4 regions of the Alkalihalobacillus sp. R86527 genome follow, and region 2 is predicted to be linked to each of the others. Evidence: a T-box and tRNA genes for the amino acid it is inferred to sense, from the RefSeq annotation. Region 2 holds a T-box; the other regions hold tRNA genes.
What was found. The T-box of region 2 lies ahead of leuS (leucine--tRNA ligase). A T-box ahead of a tRNA ligase gene usually reads a tRNA of that ligase, here a tRNA-Leu.
Positions count from the first base shown of each region.

Region 1: it encodes a tRNA-Leu, which carries the amino acid that the T-box ahead of leuS (leucine--tRNA ligase) is inferred to sense. The anticodon was not compared.
Region 3: it encodes a tRNA-Leu, which carries the amino acid that the T-box ahead of leuS (leucine--tRNA ligase) is inferred to sense. The anticodon was not compared.
Region 4: it encodes a tRNA-Leu, which carries the amino acid that the T-box ahead of leuS (leucine--tRNA ligase) is inferred to sense. The anticodon was not compared.

Region 1 covers NZ_JAXHBW010000001.1:69,507-71,693, reverse strand. The annotation lists rRNA gene SJY16_RS00480 (23S ribosomal RNA) at 1-335, shown strand, start outside; rRNA gene rrf (5S ribosomal RNA) at 575-691, shown strand; tRNA gene SJY16_RS00470 (tRNA-Val) at 701-776, shown strand; tRNA gene SJY16_RS00465 (tRNA-Thr) at 828-903, shown strand; tRNA gene SJY16_RS00460 (tRNA-Lys) at 920-995, shown strand; tRNA gene SJY16_RS00455 (tRNA-Leu) at 1,002-1,086, shown strand; tRNA gene SJY16_RS00450 (tRNA-Gly) at 1,095-1,169, shown strand; tRNA gene SJY16_RS00445 (tRNA-Arg) at 1,188-1,264, shown strand; tRNA gene SJY16_RS00440 (tRNA-Pro) at 1,282-1,358, shown strand; tRNA gene SJY16_RS00435 (tRNA-Ala) at 1,371-1,446, shown strand; rRNA gene SJY16_RS00430 (16S ribosomal RNA) at 1,614-2,187, shown strand, end outside.
Region 2 covers NZ_JAXHBW010000001.1:1,090,465-1,092,651, forward strand. The annotation lists gene mnmL (tRNA modification radical SAM protein MnmL/YtqA) at 1-390, opposite strand, end outside; gene SJY16_RS05520 (hypothetical protein) at 542-754, shown strand; T-box leader at 933-1,163, shown strand; gene leuS (leucine--tRNA ligase) at 1,222-2,187, shown strand, end outside.
Region 3 covers NZ_JAXHBW010000001.1:1,764,281-1,766,467, reverse strand. The annotation lists tRNA gene SJY16_RS09135 (tRNA-Arg) at 128-201, opposite strand; tRNA gene SJY16_RS09130 (tRNA-Gly) at 286-359, opposite strand; tRNA gene SJY16_RS09125 (tRNA-Gln) at 364-438, opposite strand; tRNA gene SJY16_RS09120 (tRNA-Tyr) at 442-526, opposite strand; tRNA gene SJY16_RS09115 (tRNA-Met) at 541-617, opposite strand; tRNA gene SJY16_RS09110 (tRNA-Pro) at 630-706, opposite strand; tRNA gene SJY16_RS09105 (tRNA-Arg) at 729-805, opposite strand; tRNA gene SJY16_RS09100 (tRNA-Leu) at 812-896, opposite strand; gene kynU (kynureninase) at 1,038-2,187, shown strand, end outside.
Region 4 covers NZ_JAXHBW010000001.1:3,554,610-3,556,796, reverse strand. The annotation lists tRNA gene SJY16_RS18585 (tRNA-Phe) at 12-87, shown strand; tRNA gene SJY16_RS18580 (tRNA-Thr) at 92-167, shown strand; tRNA gene SJY16_RS18575 (tRNA-Tyr) at 239-323, shown strand; tRNA gene SJY16_RS18570 (tRNA-Trp) at 329-402, shown strand; tRNA gene SJY16_RS18565 (tRNA-His) at 427-502, shown strand; tRNA gene SJY16_RS18560 (tRNA-Gln) at 507-581, shown strand; tRNA gene SJY16_RS18555 (tRNA-Gly) at 590-664, shown strand; tRNA gene SJY16_RS18550 (tRNA-Cys) at 674-748, shown strand; tRNA gene SJY16_RS18545 (tRNA-Leu) at 776-865, shown strand; tRNA gene SJY16_RS18540 (tRNA-Leu) at 897-981, shown strand; gene SJY16_RS18535 (DsbA family oxidoreductase) at 1,262-1,957, shown strand; gene yvfG (protein YvfG) at 2,009-2,187, opposite strand, start outside.

The DNA of each region.
Region 1 (2,187 bases), 1.0 Mb from region 2:
AGCGGTACGCGAGCTGGGTTCAGAACGTCGTGAGACAGTTCGGTCCCTATCCGTCGCGGGCGCAGGAAATTTGAGAGGAGCTGTCCTTAGTACGAGAGGACCGGGATGGACACACCGCTGGTGTACCAGTTGTTCCGCCAGGAGCATAGCTGGGTAGCTACGTGTGGAAGGGATAAGTGCTGAAAGCATCTAAGCATGAAGCCCCCCTCGAGATGAGATTTCCCACAGCGTCAAGCTGGTAAGATCCCTCAGAGATGATGAGGTTGATAGGTTCGGGGTGGAAGCGTGGCGACACGTGGAGCTGACGAATACTAATCGATCGAGGGCTTAACCAAAACGAAAAGTAAAGCAGGCTTGGTCATATTCGCAGACCATTGGAGCTCTTGAACAGAAGGCGTTTTTCGCCTGAAGTGAAAGAGTGAAATGGACAAGAATATAGCCTGCGGCACTAGACATCGCGAAAAAATATTGGAATACGTTGTTGAGTGCTATCTAGTTTTCAGGGAATGAAAAGAAGTTCGACTAAGTTCCACCACGTCCTGTGGTGAACATCGAACGACTAACATCCTGTCAGTCTAGTGATGAAGGCGAAGAGGTCACACCCGTTCCCATGCCGAACACGGAAGTTAAGCTCTTCAGCGCCGATGGTAGTTGGGGGATCTCCCCCTGCAAGAGTAGGACGTCGCTAGGCTTATATAGTGGAGGATTAGCTCAGCTGGGAGAGCATCTGCCTTACAAGCAGAGGGTCGGCGGTTCGAGCCCGTCATCCTCCACCATTTATTTTTTGCCCGAAAGGGCACAAATTACAATTTAATTACATAGTTTTTGCCGGTCTAGCTCAATTGGTAGAGCAACTGACTTGTAATCAGTAGGTTGGGGGTTCAAGTCCTCTGGCCGGCACCATCTTTTCGGTAGAAGAGAGCCATTAGCTCAGTTGGTAGAGCATCTGACTTTTAATCAGAGGGTCGAAGGTTCGAGTCCTTCATGGCTCACCATTTTTTGCGGGTGTGGCGGAATTGGCAGACGCGCTAGACTTAGGATCTAGTGTCTTACGACGTGGGGGTTCGAGTCCCTTCACCCGCACCAATTCAATTGCGGAAGTAGTTCAGTGGTAGAACACCACCTTGCCAAGGTGGGGGTCGCGGGTTCGAATCCCGTCTTCCGCTCCAATATAATAATATGTTTTTGCGCCCGTAGCTCAATTGGATAGAGCGTCTGACTACGGATCAGAAGGTTAGGAGTTCGAGTCTTCTCGGGCGCGCCATTTTTAAACAACATTCTCGGGAAGTAGCTCAGCTTGGCAGAGCACTTGGTTTGGGACCAAGGGGTCGCAGGTTCAAATCCTGTCTTCCCGACCACTTATACAAAATGGGGCCTTAGCTCAGCTGGGAGAGCGCCTGCCTTGCACGCAGGAGGTCAGCGGTTCGATCCCGCTAGGCTCCACCAATTTTCTTTAAAAAAGTTGTTGACTTCGATTGAGTTAATGTGTTACATTAATAAAGTCGCTGAAAACGACATTGAAAGAAACAAATCGATCTTTGAAAACTGAACGAAACGCCATGCAAGAAATTGTTTCTACGGAAACAACAAGTTTTAAAGCTAGATTAGACTTTCTATCGGAGAGTTTGATCCTGGCTCAGGACGAACGCTGGCGGCGTGCCTAATACATGCAAGTCGAGCGGAGAAGTAGGAGCTTGCTCCTATTTCTCAGCGGCGGACGGGTGAGTAACACGTGGGCAACCTGCCCTGCAGACTGGGATAACTCCGGGAAACCGGAGCTAATACCGGGTAATACATAGCATCGCATGATGCAATGTTGAAAGTTGGCTTTCGAGCTAACACTGTAGGATGGGCCCGCGGCGCATTAGCTAGTTGGTAAGGTAATGGCTTACCAAGGCAACGATGCGTAGCCGACCTGAGAGGGTGATCGGCCACACTGGGACTGAGACACGGCCCAGACTCCTACGGGAGGCAGCAGTAGGGAATCTTCCGCAATGGACGAAAGTCTGACGGAGCAACGCCGCGTGAGTGACGAAGGCTTTCGGGTCGTAAAGCTCTGTTGTTAGGGAAGAACAAGTACCGTTCGAATAGGGCGGTACCTTGACGGTACCTAACCAGAAAGCCACGGCTAACTACGTGCCAGCAGCCGCGGTAATACGTAGGTGGCAAGCGTTGTCCGGAATTATT
Region 2 (2,187 bases):
TGCGATCGAAAGTCCCACAACGTCTTCCTGATCTAATATCACTTCATATTTTTCTCGTAGTTCGCTAACAGGAGCATATGTATTTGTGAATGCTTGGAAATATCCAAGGTATTTCGCGTCTTTCCATTTCTTTGCATGTGTTCGGTCTTTAATAGTGTTAAATTGAGTGATGAGATCATCTTGCCTGTCGCCTGCAAAATCACCAGAGCCACTAACGCTACAAAACGTGCAACCTCCATGTGCAACTTTCCCATCACGGTTTGGACAATCGAATCCTCCATCAAGAGGTACTTTGAAAACCTTATGACCGAACGTTTCACGTAAGTACTGATTAAAGGAATAGTAGCGCATATCTGTTCCAAAGTGGACGGGGAAGTTATTTGATTTCATAGATAGTGTGACTCCTCTCGCGAGCTAGGCTCGTCCCTGAATAATAATCAAATTCTATCACTTTCGTAAGTGATCTCCAACTCCTTTCAAATGTTTGGGAGTATTTAGGTTGTGGTAAAGAAGACTATACTCATAATTAAGAGGTGATCGTATGTCAGATAATGAAAAGCGTCATAAAAAAGGAGAAACGAACAATCCGGAACAGCTTCCCGATCAAGAACGAAACCAGCTTGACGAGGATGAAGCAGAGATGACCGTGGATCCTATTCCTCTTGAAGATTTGAAAGAAGAACAACAGGAAGAGAAAAATAAACCAAAATCAAAAGACGATTCTGCGAGTCAAAAGAAATATAGAGAAGGATAACGCGCCGAAGAGGTGCGTTATTTTTCGATGTGTACGGTTTGTTTTAAGTTTATGATCAGGTGATTCATAAAGACAGAAACTAAAAGGTATAAATTGCATTATGACTGTCTAAAATGATAATGTTCTTGACAATTTTCTGAAGTATTCATACAATACAAATTATATACTAAGATTGAACTTAATGATTATGATGAGGAATAGTAATAAAGGTTCTATTTGTAGAGAGTTAACGGACGGTGAAAGTTAACATAGAAACTTTATGAACTCACCTTTGAATCGGAATCCTGAAATAGAGTAGGGTGCCCCGTCCGCCTGCGTTAAGGGCCTAAAGTGAGTGCAGTTAAAGCACTAATCCGGGTGGTACCGCGGGTGATTGTGAATGTAAGATTCTCAACCTCTCGTCCCTGTTTATAGACAGGGATGGGAGGTTTTTTTATTTTAGTGATAGTTGGAAGGAGAGAGCAGCAATGTCTTTTGATCACAAAACGATAGAAAAGAAATGGCAACAGTATTGGGAACAAAACAAAACCTTTAAAACAGCTGACGAAACAGAGGGGGAAAAGGTCTACTTCCTTGATATGTTTCCGTACCCATCAGGGGCAGGACTTCATGTTGGCCATCCAGAGGGCTATACAGCTACAGATATTTTGTCACGAATGAAACGAATGCAAGGCTATAATGTTCTGCATCCGATCGGTTGGGATGCATTTGGTCTTCCGGCTGAGCAATATGCGCTTGATACAGGTAATAATCCTCGTGAGTTTACACAGCAAAATATCAACACGTTCCGTCGACAAATTAAGGAACTTGGTTTCTCTTATGATTGGGATCGAGAAGTGAATACGACAGACCCTAACTATTATAAGTGGACTCAGTGGATCTTCACAAAGCTATATGAAAAAGGTCTTGCATACGTTGACGAAGTCGCAGTGAACTGGTGTCCGGCGCTGGGTACGGTTTTAGCGAATGAAGAGGTAATCGATGGTAAAAGCGAGAGAGGCGGACACCCAGTTGTCCGCAAGCCTATGAAACAGTGGGTTCTAAAAATCACGGAATACGCTGATCGTTTGCTAGAAGATCTTGAAGAATTAGATTGGTCTGACAGCATTAAAGAAATGCAGCGCAATTGGATTGGAAAATCCGAAGGTGCAGAAGTAACATTCAATATCGACGGACATAACGAATCGATCGATGTCTTTACGACACGTCCTGACACACTATTCGGTGCGACGTATATGGTTCTTGCACCAGAGCATCCTCTTGTGGATGTTATATCTACTGATGCAGAAGTCGGTAAGGTTAAAGATTACCGCTCTAGTGTCCAAACAAAGAGTGATCTAGAGAGAACGGAACTTTCAAAAGAAAAGACAGGTGTCTTCACTGGCGCTTATGCTATCAATCCGATTAACAATGAAAAGCTACCGATCTGGGTT
Region 3 (2,187 bases), 670 kb from region 2:
AACATTAATAATATCAAAGGTAATTCTCACAATGTTCGTATTTTTGGTTTTTTATAAATTTTCATCTTTTTATCATTATTATAAACAAAACCTCTGAACAGTTAAACCGTTCAGAGGTTTTGAGGTATGCGCCTTAGAGGATTCGAACCTCTGACCCACAGCTTAGAAGGCTGTTGCTCTATCCTGCTGAGCTAAAGGCGCATGGTAGTATAAGTGATACAATAACTGAAAGTTAGTATACCATGTTTTTCCGAGATGGAAAAGACTCAAAATAAATTTATGTATTGGAGCGGGTGATGGGGATCGAACCCACGACATCAGCTTGGAAGGCTGAGGTTTTACCACTAAACTACACCCGCAAAATGGCTGGGCTAGCTGGATTCGAACCAGCGCATGACGGAATCAAAATCCGTTGCCTTACCGCTTGGCTATAGCCCAAAATGGTGGAGGGGGACGGATTCGAACCGCCGAACCCTGAGGGAGCGGATTTACAGTCCGCCGCGTTTAGCCACTTCGCTACCCCTCCACTATTTAATTATATGGTAGCGGCGGAGGGGATCGAACCCCCGACCTCACGGGTATGAACCGTACGCTCTAGCCAGCTGAGCTACACCGCCACTGATGTGTGATGGTCGGGAAGACAGGATTTGAACCTGCGACCCCTTGGTCCCAAACCAAGTGCTCTGCCAAGCTGAGCTACTTCCCGATAGTATCACTAAATTATGTATTGGTGCGCCCGAGAGGAGTCGAACCCCTAACCTTCTGATCCGTAGTCAGACGCTCTATCCAATTGAGCTACGGGCGCAAATATTGGTGCGGGTGAAGGGACTCGAACCCCCACGTCGTAAGACACTAGATCCTAAGTCTAGCGCGTCTGCCAATTCCGCCACACCCGCATGTGGTCTCTTTCGTTTCGGCGACAATTTATATAATAACACCGCTGCTTAATCTAAGTCAATCATTATCCTGAAAAAATTTCATATTTTTTTAACACGTTATGGAAGCGTTGACATTCTCTCATTCTTTACCATACGATTATGGTATTAAAGGAGCTGAGTAAATTGAGTGTACCACAGTCCATTTATTATGCAAAAGAATTAGATAGTAACGATCCACTTGACCGGTTCAAAACTGAGTTTTACATACCTGAGCATTCCATTTATATGGACGGTAATTCGCTCGGTCTTCTCTCTAAAAGAGCTGAATCTGCTCTTCTACAATCTATGGAAGATTGGAAGACTCATGGAATAAACGGTTGGACAGATGCAAAGCAACCATGGTTCTATATGGCAGAAGAGCTCGGGAAGATGACTGCCCCACTCATCGGAGCAAAAGAGGAAGAAACCATTACAACTGGATCGATCACCACTAACCTCCATCAGATGCTATCCACCTTCTATAAGCCGAATGGTACTAAAACAAAGATACTGGCTGATTCACTCACCTTCCCTTCAGATATATATGCAATTAAAGCTCAACTGGATTTACATGGCCTCCAACCTAAAGAACACCTTATTCAAGTAACTAGTTCGGATGGTCGCACAATTAATGAGGACGATATTATAAATGAGATGACAAATGAGGTTTCCTTAGTCCTCCTCCCTTCTGTTCTTTATCGTAGCGGTCAGTTACTCGACATCAAAAAAATAACAAAAGCAGCACATGAGAAAAATATAATAATTGGTTTTGATCTTGCTCATTCGATCGGTGTTGTTCCACACGAACTCCACAACTGGGGTGTTGACTTCGCTGTTTGGTGTACATACAAATATTTAAACAGCGGTCCTGGGGGAGTGGGTGGTCTTTTTGTACACGAAAAACACCTCGGTCTTAAACCCGGACTTGCAGGCTGGTTTGGTTCAAAGAAAGATGTGCAATTTGATATGAGTCATGACCTTGAACATGCCCAATCAGCTGGTGCTTTCCAAATCGGAACACCGCATATCTTTAGTATGTCTACGTTAAATGGTTCACTTGAGATATTTTCTGAAGCAGGTATCCATCAAATTCGCGAAAAATCTTTAAAGCTTACGAGATACCTAATGGAATTAACTAGCCTGAAACTACATCACTATGGGTTCACTATAGCTAACCCTGATGAAGACCTTAGGCGTGGTGGACACGTTTGCCTGGAACACCCTGAGGCAGCGAGAATTTGTAAAGCGTTGAAGAACAATGGCGTGATTC
Region 4 (2,187 bases), 2.5 Mb from region 2:
TTTAAAAGAATGGCTCTGTAGCTCAGTCGGTAGAGCAGTGGACTGAAAATCCACGTGTCGGCGGTTCGATTCCGTCCGGAGCCACCATGTCGCCGGTCTAGCTCAATTGGTAGAGCAACTGACTTGTAATCAGTAGGTTGGGGGTTCAAGTCCTCTGGCCGGCACCATTTTTCCTAAAAAGGTATCAATTTCTATTGTTTTTATATATATTATATATTACAATGATAATTGTCTATTTGGAGGGGTAGCGAAGTGGCTAAACGCGGCGGACTGTAAATCCGCTCCCTCAGGGTTCGGCGGTTCGAATCCGTCCCCCTCCACCATTTATAGGGGTATAGTTTAAAGGTAGAACAGAGGTCTCCAAAACCTCCGGTGTGGGTTCGATTCCTACTACCCCTGCCAATTTATTTAAAAATTTTCTTTGTGGCGGTTGTGGCGAAGTGGTTAACGCACCGGATTGTGATTCCGGCATTCGTGGGTTCAATTCCCATCAGCCGCCCCATTCTTGGGCTATAGCCAAGCGGTAAGGCAACGGATTTTGATTCCGTCATGCGCTGGTTCGAATCCAGCTAGCCCAGCCATTTTTGTTGCGGAAGTAGTTCAGTGGTAGAACACCACCTTGCCAAGGTGGGGGTCGCGGGTTCGAATCCCGTCTTCCGCTCCATTTTTTTAAGGCGGCATAGCCAAGTGGTAAGGCACGGGTCTGCAAAACCCTTACGCCCCGGTTCAAATCCGGGTGCCGCCTCCAAATTTTATATTTTCACTTAAAAGTCCTGCCGGAGTGGCGGAATTGGCAGACGCACAGGACTTAAAATCCTGCGGAGGGTGTACCTCCGTGCCGGTTCGAGCCCGGCCTCCGGCACCATTTTCTTTCCGAAATTTAAAATTGTCTTTATGCCGGTGTGGCGGAATTGGCAGACGCGCACGACTCAAAATCGTGTTCCGCGAGGAGTGTCGGTTCGAACCCGACCACCGGTACCATTACATACTTTATACAAGAACGTTCAGGATTTCTACAGGGTAGAAGTCTTTTTTTATTGTCTAAAATCATTTGTACATTATTATGAGATATCCTTTTAATGATGGTAAGAACGAGGAAAGGGCGTATGGGATTATCCATTTGATGGTATGCCGTTCAACCTGGTATAGTTTCCCTCAGCTACTGATCAATCGACCAATCTACAATGAGCTTAAGATTATCCTCGTTCACTAAATGATGATACACTGAAAGTAAATCGTTTACTATGAAAGAGTGATAATAATGAGAGTAGAAATATGGTCTGATTTTGTGTGTCCTTTTTGTTATATTGGGAAACGACGCTTAGAGAATGCTCTTCAAACATTTCCACATCGTGATCAAGTTACAATAACCTATAGAAATTTTGAGCTTGATCCAAATGCTGAGAAATCTAGTGGGAAAAGTAAGGCTGAGTTGTTAGCTAGTAAGTATAACGTTAGTCTTGAACAAGCCGAGGGTATGTGTGAGAACATGAGACAACAGGCAGAAAATGAAAAGTTAACGTTTGATTTCAAGAATATGAAGCCTACTAATTCTTTCGATGCTCATCGCCTTCTCCAGTATGCCGCAAAACAGAATGTAATGGAGCAAATGACTGAGAGACTCTTCTATGCTTATTTTACAGAAACGAAAGACATCTCGGATCATGAGACACTTTGTGAGCTTGCTGAAGAGGTAGGGCTTAACACCACTGAAGTTAGCGCTATGCTCCATTCTGAAGAGTATGCAAAAGAAGTTCGTTATGATGAGTCACTTGGAAGCCAATTAGGCATTCAAGGAGTTCCGTTCTACGTCTTTGATGAGAAGTTTGCTGTTTCTGGTGCGCAATCTCCTGAGATGTTCCAACAGGCGCTAAATAAAGCATGGGATGAGAGTAAAGGGCTTGAAGTACTCAGTAGTGATGGAGATTCATGTGCGACTGATTCCTGTGATATCTAATTGAATGATAGCAAAAAAGCTCTCTTACTAAACGTGTAAGAGAGCTTCTTATTATTCTTCTGTCTTTTCTTCTTTAATCGTCTTATAAGCAGCGTCGAGATTTCGAATTCTCCGAATGATTTCGGAATTCTTATTAAGATTGTCGTAGATCATTGAAGAGACAACTGAACGATAATAACTGTTCATCGCTTCTAGTTTTGAGAAGACATCATTATTTTTCTTTATGTATT